DNA from 2 places in the Microbispora bryophytorum genome. Region 1 is predicted to be linked to the other one. Evidence: riboswitches for the same ligand, from Rfam matches in the RefSeq annotation. Region 1 holds a riboswitch; the other holds the start of a gene.
What was found. Region 1 has a riboswitch for cobalamin ahead of ACGFIB_RS02840 (ABC transporter substrate-binding protein). Riboswitches for the same ligand answer to the same signal wherever they lie in the genome.
Positions count from the first base shown of each region.

Region 2: linked by a shared signal. The riboswitch ahead of ACGFIB_RS19755 (cobyric acid synthase) and the one ahead of ACGFIB_RS02840 (ABC transporter substrate-binding protein) in region 1 are both predicted to bind cobalamin.

Region 1 is NZ_JBICTF010000001.1:614,028-618,566, forward strand. Features, by position in the region: gene ACGFIB_RS02825 (adenosylcobinamide amidohydrolase) at 1-399, opposite strand, end outside; gene ACGFIB_RS02830 (ABC transporter ATP-binding protein) at 396-1,211, opposite strand; gene ACGFIB_RS02835 (FecCD family ABC transporter permease) at 1,208-2,236, opposite strand; gene ACGFIB_RS02840 (ABC transporter substrate-binding protein) at 2,335-3,285, opposite strand; cobalamin riboswitch at 3,365-3,501, opposite strand; gene ACGFIB_RS02845 (acyltransferase family protein) at 3,973-4,539, shown strand, end outside.
Region 2 is NZ_JBICTF010000005.1:491,866-496,404, forward strand. Features, by position in the region: gene ACGFIB_RS19750 (FtsX-like permease family protein) at 1-2,612, opposite strand, end outside; cobalamin riboswitch at 2,915-3,110, shown strand; gene ACGFIB_RS19755 (cobyric acid synthase) at 3,141-4,539, shown strand, end outside.

The DNA.
Region 1 (4,539 bases):
CACCCCGGCGTGCTCCCGCCCGGACTCCGGGGCGGCCGGCAGGCCGGGGTCGGGCACACCCTGGGGCGCGGCCGCCCAGGTCGGCACGCCCAGGCCCACCGTCGCGACGGCCTCCGCTCCCCCGTCGGCTGCCACGGCGTACCGCTCCACCAGCGCCGCCGTCATCATGCCCACACCGGGACCGCCGGGACCGAGCGCCTCCATGTGCTCGACCGGGTCCATGCGCGAGTAACCGGCGGCCACCTGCGCGTTCAGCACCCACTCGCGGGGGCCGATGCCGCCGCCGAGCATGGCCGAGGAGATCATCCGCCAGCCGGGCCCGAACCGCCACAGCAGCGCGCCCAGCCGCAGGCCGTCCTCCGTTCGGTAGGTCAGGGACGGCCGCGGGACGCCCGTCATGCCTTCTCCGTCGCCGCGGAGACCGGCGGGCGGACCAGGTGGACGACCGGGCGCCCCTCGGGGCCCGGCTCCACCCGCACGCGGGCGCCGAAGTGCTCGGTCAGCAGCGGCTCGGCCAGCACCCGCGCGGGCGGCCCGGCCGCGACCGCGCGCCCCGCGGCGAGCAGCACGAGCGCGTCGGCGTACTGCGCGGCGAGGCTGAGGTCGTGCAGCGTCGTCACGACGGTGAGATCGTCGGCCAGGCGCAGCCGGTCGACGAGTTCGAGCACCTGCTGCTGGTGGCCCAGATCGAGCGCCGTGGTCGGCTCGTCGAGCAGCAGCACCGGCGCCTGCTGCACCAGCGCCCTGGCGAGCACGACGCGCTGCCGCTCGCCGCCGGACAGGTGCCCGAGCGGCCGGGACGCGAAGCCGTCCAGGTCGAGCCGTTCCAGCACCGACCGCGTCACCTCACGGTCCCGCGCGCTCTCACTGCCGAGATAGGCGATGTACGGCGTGCGGCCGAGCAGCGCGTAGTCGTAGACCGTCATGTCCGGCGGCAGCGCCGGGCTCTGCGGGGCGTAGGCGATCAGCCGGGCCCGCCGGCGCGGGCGCAGGTCGTCGACGGCCGTCCCCTCGACGAGCACCTCGCCCTCCCTCGGCACCAGCCCGGCGACGGCCCGCAGCAGCGTGGACTTGCCCGCGCCGTTCGGCCCGATGACCGCCAGCCACTGGCCCGGCGCGGCCGACAGAGTGACGTCCGTGAGCACCGGCCGCCCGCCCAGCGTGACGCCGACGCCACGCGCCTCGACGGCCGGTACGGCGCGCCCGCTCACGTCTCCACCCGCCGGGTCACGCGCAGGACGGTGACGAAGAACGGCGCACCGACGAACGCCGTGACCACCCCGATCGGCAGTTCGGCCGGCGCGAGCACCGTACGCGCGATCGTGTCGGCCAGCACGAGGAACGCCGCGCCGCCCAGGAACGACAGCGGCAGCACGATCCGATAGGACCAGCCGGCGAGCCGCCGGACCACGTGCGGCACCACGATCCCGACGAACGCGATCAGCCCGCTCACCGCCACCGCCGAGGCGGTGGCGAGCGAGGCGGCCAGCAGCACGACGAAGCGCACGCGCGCCGCGCGCAGGCCGAGGCTGACCGCCTCCTCGTCGCCCACCGACAGCACGTCGAGCAGTCTGCCGTGCAGCAGCATGACGACGGTCGACACCACGGCGTACGGCGCGATCATGCGGAGCTGGTCCCAGCCGCCGCCGACGTCGCCGAGGATCCAGGAGTAGATCCGCTGCAGTTCGTCCACCTTGAGCTGCTGCACGAAGGTCTGGACGGCGGTGAGGAACGAGGTGACCGCGACCCCGGCGAGCACGAGCGTCGCGGTGCCGCCGCCCCGGCCCGCCGTGTGGCCAAGCGCGTACGCGAGGAACACCCCGCCGACGCTCCCGGCGAAGGCGGCGATCGGCACCGCGCCCACCCCGGCGTCTCCGCCTATGAAGACCACGACGAGCGTCACCGTGAGGCCGGCCCCGGCCGCCGCCCCGAGCAGGTAGGGATCGGCCAGCGGATTGCGGAACACGCCCTGGTAACCGGCCCCGGCCGTGGCCAGCAGCCCGCCCACGACGGCGGCGAGCAGCACCCGCGGCACCCGGAGCTGGAACAGCAGCCCCTCCTCGACCGGTGCGAGCCCCGAGTGCACGGACACCAGCGGCAGCCGGTCGAGCAGCGCCAGCGCGATGGCGCGGGGCGAGATGCCGGCCGCGCCCGCCATCAGGCCGAGGGCGAGACTGGCCGCCAGTACGACGGACGCGACCAACAGCGCCCGGCCGCGCGGCCGGGCCGGCGTCATCACGCCACCACCGGCCTCACCGCGTCACCGCTCACCGCATCACCGCTCACCGCACCACCGCTCACCGAACCACCAGGGGCGTCCGCGTCACCACCGGCTCAGCTCGCCGCCTTCTGCACGGCGTCGCTGACGGCCTGGGCGAGGTCGGCGACCCGCGGCCCCCAGCGGGAGGCGACGTCGTCGTCCAGCTCCACCACGCGGTCCTTCTTCAGGGCGGACAGGCCGGACCAGCCCGGCCGCTTGGCCAGCGCGGCGGCGTTCTGGCCGCAGCACTTGGTGTCGCCGAGGAAGATCAGGTCGGGGTCGGCCTTGGCGATGAACTCCGCCGACAGCTTGGGATAGCCGCCCGCCGCGTCGGGCGCCTCGTCGGCGATGTTCTTCAGCCCGAAGAGGCTGTAGACCTGCCCGATGAACGTGCTCGACGTCGCCGCGTAGGGCGTGACGTCCAGCTCGTGGTAGTACGTCAGCTCCTTGCCCTTGGGCGCCGCCGCCGCGAGGGCGTCGATCTTCTGCTTGACGCCGTTCGCCACCTCGTCGGCCTTGGCCGCGTTGCCGGTGGCCGCGCCGAGGTCCCTGATCTGGTCGTAGGTGTCGTCCAGCTTGGCGGCGGAGGGTTCGAGCAGCACCGGCACGCCGACCTTGGCGAGCCCGGCGACCACGCCCTCCAGGTCGTTGGCGAGCACCACGAGATCGGGCTTGGCGGCGACGATCGCCTCGACGTTGGGCTTGAACCCCGACAGCGACGTCTTGGGCGCCTCGGGCGGGTAGTCCGACTGGTCGTCCACCGCCGCCACCTGCGCGCCCGCGCCGATCGCGAAAAGGATCTCGGTGGCCGTCGGGGACAGCGACACGATGTGCTCGGGCCTCTTGGCGATAGTCACCGCGCCGTTGCCCGCCTGGATCGTGGCGGGGAAGGCACCCTGACCGGCGCTGTCCGAGGCGGCGGGGGCGGGGGGCGCGGACGTGGCGGCGCCGTCGGTCTGGCCGCAGCCGGCCAGAGCGAGCACGCCCAGCACCACACCCGCGACGGCCGTGCGTACGGGCCTCACGAGGGTCCTCCATCAGGGGGAATGCCGGGAATCGAGGGACCCGCTGGAAGCGACGGATCACCCTTTTCCACGAGGGTCGATTGCGTCGGCGCACAGCGCAGGCGACCTGGCTCGTCCTCGGAGAACGGGGAACCACAGTTGCGGGACAGCGCCGGATTCTCACCGGACTTCGCTGCGCGGCGCGCGTCGGACGCAACGGTACCAATCCCTCACGCCGCGTCCACCCCCGCCCCGTCCTGCACCGCTCAGCACGCCGGGGGGATCAGCCCGGCGCCTCCCCTGGCCCTCCCAGGTCGAGCGCGACCGCGCGGACCGCGTCCACGACGGGCGGGCAGACCCGCGATGGGTTGATCATGCCGCCGGCCTGCGCGTACGCGGGAGTGGTAGGGCATACCCCACCCCGGCGGTAGGGGGTCGCCCATGGCCGGATGTAGGGACCGCGTCGCTGTGCCGGAGGGGGCCGCGGCGGGACGCTTGAGGTGCTCGGCGGGACCGGAACCGCGAGACCGCGAAGCCTCACAGAGCCCGAGCCCGAGCCCGAAGAGCCGAACCCCAGGCTCCGAGCCCCACAGACCCAAAGCCACCAGGATCGAGCCCCACAGGCCCGCGCACCGGGGAACCCCACCCCGGCCCCGCCACCCGCGTGACTCACCCTCGTGGCGGCACGACACAGCGAAGGCGGCCCCCGTGTCCCTGACCATGCTTCCCCCCGCCCCCGAACGGGCCCCGGCCGCGCCACGGGACCGCTTCATCGACGTCCTGCGCGTCTTCGGGATGGTCCTGGTGGTCGTCCAGCACTGGACGATGCCGGTCCTGTCGTACGCCCAGGGACGGCTGACCACGGGCAACGCCCTGGCGGCGATGCCGTACGTCACCTGGATCTCGCAGGTCATGCCGCTGGTCTTCTTCGCCGGGGGCGCGGCCAACGCGATCAGCTTCAGGTCCGCCGCCCGCCGCGGCGGGACATCCCGGGAGTGGACGGCGCGGCGGGTGCGCCGCCTGGCCTGGCCGGTGGTGCCGCTGGCGGTCGTGTGGCTGCCGCTCCCCCACCTCCTGGTGGCTCTCGGAGTGCCCGCGCAACCGGTGGACGTGGCCGCGCGGACGGTCGGCCAGCTGCTGTGGTTCCTGGCGGTCTACCTGCTGGCCGTGGTGGCCACGCCGCACCTGCTGCGGGTGCGGACGAGCGTGGCCCTGCCGGTGCTGGCGGGCGGCGCGGTGCTGATGGACGTGGTCCGGTTCTCCGGCCTGGAGGCC
Region 2 (4,539 bases), on a different contig from region 1:
TGCAGCGACCGCGCGAGCCCCGCCACGATCACGAGGAGCACCGCGAGGACCGCGACGGCGAGCGCCGCCACCTGTGGCCACGGAATGTGGAGCAGCACCGGCAGCCCGCCCCCGGTCGCGTATCCGGCGGTCACCATCGGCGGCACCACCGCGGCGGAGACGGCCACGGCGAGCGCCACCCCTCCGGCCAGCGACAGCCCGATCACGAACGACTGCTCGGCGGCGAGCAGGCCGAGCGTCTGCCGGAAGCTCGCGCCGAGCGCGCCGAGCACGGCGAACTCGCCTCTGCGCTCGCGCGCCGAGACCGCCGCGTTGACCAGGAATCCCAGCACGGCGAACGCCAGCGCCGCCGCGAAGCCGAGCAGCAGCGCGCCCTGCAGACCCGCCGCCGTGGGGTCGTCCCTGTAGCCGGCGGTCAGCGTGGCCACGTCGACGACGTCCCTGCGCGCCAGCGCGGTGGCGGCACGCGTGGTGTCGTTCCCGTCGGCGGCCAGCCACCACTCCGTCACCGGCCAGTCCGCCCCCTTCGCGCCTTGTCCCCGCAGCGCCGACAGGTCGGCGAGCAGGGCCGGGGCGCCCTCCGGCGTGCCGGGCATCGCCGTGACGACGCCCACGACCCGGATCGGGATCGACGCCGTGCCGGCCGTGATCCGTACGGTGTCGGCCAGGCCGGGGGTCACCACGACCGGAAGCGGCTGTCCGGCGGACCCGGCGATCCGGGACATCAGCGTGGCCGGCGACAGCTCCGACAGGTCGGGGCGCAACAGCAGGGCACGGCCCAGATGCGCCGCGTCCGCGGCGATCAGCGTGGCGTCCGCGCCGTCCGCGACGACCCTGGCGCGGTGCGCGGGCACGGCCGCCGCGACCCCCGGCAGCGTGGTGAAGGTCCGCGCGTCGTCCCCGGGGAGGGCCGGGACGCGCAGGGCGGCGCCGGCGAGGTGCCGGGCCCGGTCCTCCTGGGCGCCGCGCCAGGTCGCGGCGGTGGTCAGGGACAGCACACCGATCGCCGTCGCCATCGTCAGCAGCAGCGCGGGGCCCGAATAGCGGGCCGGGCGCCGGCTCACCTGCCGGGCGGCCAGGGCCGGCCCGAACCCGGGGCGCCGCCGCGTCGCCCGCTCGGCGACCCTGGCGACGGCGGGCACCAGCCGCAGGGCGGCCATCCCGCCGCAGAGCAGGGCGAGCGCCGGTCCCGCCCCGACGAGCGGGTCGAGCCCGAGCTCGCCGCCGAGACGCGTCGTCTCCGGCGCGTCCTGGCCGCGCAGGCGCCAGACGGCGAGCGCCGCCAGAACGAGCAGCGCCACGTCGGCCCCGGCCCGCTGGACCAGGCCCGGCCGGTCGGCGCGCCCGCGCGCCGCCTGCTCCTCGACGTACGTGCGGCGGGCGGCGAGCAGGGGCGGGGCGGCCAGCATGGCGGCGCAGGCGAGCGCGACCGCCGCCGCGACCGCGAACGTGGTCCCGTCGGGCGCGCGGGGCGGCTCCACGCCGGTGGCCTCGATCCAGGGGAGGGCGCTCATCGGCCGCAGGAGGACGGGCGCGAGGAACGGCGCCGCGGGCGCGCAGGGCAGCGCGATCAGCAGCGCCTCCCCCGCCGCCATGGCGGCGAGCCGCGGCGACCCGCCGCCCCTCGATCGCAGCAGGGCCGTCTCCATCCGGCGGTGCTCGGCGAGCAGCCGCGCGGTCAGCGCCAGCGCGTACGCGCTCAGCACCAGCAGTTGAAGCACCGGCACGAGCATGGTCGAGCGGGCGACCAGGGCGCCGCGGTCGAGCCGCAGCAGCGTGCCGGACAGCGTCTCGGTGACCGAGCACCGGGGGCAGCCGGCCCGTACGTCCGCCGAGACCGCGGCGACCGACGCCGAGAACGGCCGCAGCCGGTCGGGGGAAAGCCGGCGCAGATCGGGTTCGGCGAGCCAGCGGGCCGAGACGCCGGTCGCGAACCGGTCGAAGAAGGCGCCGGCCGGCACGACCAGGGGGCCGCGGGAGGTGAAGTCGCCTGTCTGCGTGCCGTAGCGCAGCAGCTCCTCCCCCTTCCAGCGCGGGTCGTCGGGGTCGCGCAGCCGGAAGACGCCGGTGACGCGCACGCGGGCGGGTTTGCCGTCCAGGCGTCCGACGACGGTGAACTCGTCGCCGGTGGCGACTCCCATCGCCCGCGCGGCCGGCTCAGAGAGCGCCACCGTGGTTCCCTCCGTGGGCCAGCGGCCACTCACCAGGTCCGCCTGGCCGTCCAGTCCCTCGTACGCGGCGAACCGGGTCAGGACGGGCCGGCCGCCGTGGTCCCCTTCCTTCAGCGCGTACGAGGCGGACTCGACACGCACGGTGACCCGTACGGGCACCTCGCCGTGGGCGTGGGCGATCCCCGCGCGGACGGCCCGGTCGGCCCCGGCGAAGTCGCCGGCGGCGACGGAGGAGGTGACGACGGTGGCGGTGGCGGCGAGCGGAGCCGTGTCCAGGGCCCGCCGCACGCCGGCCTGGGTCGCCGACCCCGCGTGCAGCAGGAGAGCCGAGACCGCCGTGGTGGCGAGCAGGATGGAGCCGAACGCGGCGGCCAGCAGCAGGGGCTCGGCCAGCGCGCGCCGGACCACCAGCGGCAGCCGTCCGCGCACCGTACTCACCATCCGGGCCTCACCATCCGGGCCTCACCATCCGGACATCACCACGTGCATCCCGGCATCATGGCAAGCATGATCGAGGAGCACCAGCGTTCCGTTCATCTGAGGTGAGGGGAAACGGGCCGAGGAGGGCTGCATGCCTGCGGTGGGGCCGTTGCTCACGGGAGCCCGGCGGGTCGCGCCACTCTGCGTGGCCCGGGTGTTCGACTTCGACCTGGACGGCCCCCGGCGCCGCGCGCGTGCCCCTGCGCGAAGAACGAGCCGTTCTCCATGATCGCCACGCTGGAACGTACATAGAGGCACACTTGCGAAACATCCGGCACGAAGGTGTATGTTGACCACCGCAAGCGACGGACGTGGAGGAAGCCGGTGTGAATCCGGCGCGGTCCCGCCACTGTCACCGGGGAGCGACCCTCACCACGCCACTGCCCTGCACGGGCGGGAAGGCTGAGGGAAGCGCCGATCCGGGAGCCAGGATACTCCGGCCGTCGGACCTTCGACCGGGGGCGCGGACACCCCCAGGGGGGACATCCCATGGCCGGGATGCCCGGCGGCGGCCTGCTTGTCGCGGGCACCACCTCCGATGCCGGGAAGAGCGTGCTGGTGACCGGCCTGTGCCGGTGGCTGGCCCGCCGCGGCGTACGGGTCGCGCCGTTCAAGGCGCAGAACATGTCGCTGAACTCCTATGTCACCGCCGACGGCGCGGAGATCGGGCGGGCGCAGGCCGTGCAGGCGGCCGCCTGCGGGCTGGAGCCGACGGCCGACATGAACCCGATCCTGCTCAAGCCGGGCAGCGACCGACGCAGCCAGATCGTCGTGCGCGGACGGCCGGTCGCGGACGTGGACGCCATGGAATACGGCGCGCGCCGCGACGAGCTGCGCGCGATCGCCGTGGAGTCGTATCGGCGGCTGGCCGGCGAGTTCGACGTGGTGATCTGCGAGGGGGCGGGGTCCCCCGCCGAGATCAACCTCCGGGCCGGGGACATCGCGAACATGGGCCTGGCCAGAGCCGTCGGGCTGCCGGTGATCGTCGTGGGTGACATCGACCGCGGTGGCGTCTTCGCGCACCTGTACGGCACGGTCGCGCTGCTCGACGCCGCCGACCAGGCGCATATTTCCGGATTCATCGTGAACAAGTTCCGGGGCGCGCGGGAGCTGCTCGCGCCGGGGCTGGACATGATCGAAGGGCTGACCGGGCGCCGGGTCTACGGGGTCGTGCCGTGGCTCGACGGATTGTGGATGGACGTCGAGGACTCGCTGTCGCTCGACACCCGGCCCGCGCACGCGGCGAGCGCGCCCGTCGACGGCGCGTTGCGGGTGGCCGTCGTGCGGTATCCGCGCATCTCCAACTTCACCGACGTGGACGCGCTGGCCGCCGAGCCTGGAGTCACGGTCAGCTTCGTCACCTCACCCGCCGCCTGCGCCGACGCCGACCTGCTGGTTCTCCCGGGTTCGCGGGCCACGGTGCACGACCTGGCCTGGCTGCGCGACACCGGCATCGCCGACGCCGTCGTCCGCAGGACGGGTCCGGTGCTCGGGATCTGCGGCGGCTACCAGATGCTCGCCCGCACCATCACCGACCACGTGGAGTCCGGCGCGGGCACCGTGCCCGGCCTGGGGCTGCTCCCCGCCGACGTCACGTTCGCGCCGGACAAGACGCTCGGCCGGCCGGCCGGCGAGGGCTACGGGCATCCGGTACGCGCGTACGAGATCCACCACGGGGTCGTCACCCGCGACGGCGGCGAACCGTTCCTCGACGGGTCCCGCGCCGGAAACGTGTGGGGCACGACCTGGCACGGCGCGCTGGAGAACGACGGGTTCCGGCGAGCCTTCCTCGGAGAGGTGGCGCGGGCGGCGGGGCGGGAGTTCCGCGGTGATCCGTCGCTGTCATTCGCGGGGCTGCGGGAGGCGCGGCTGGACGCGCTCGGCGACC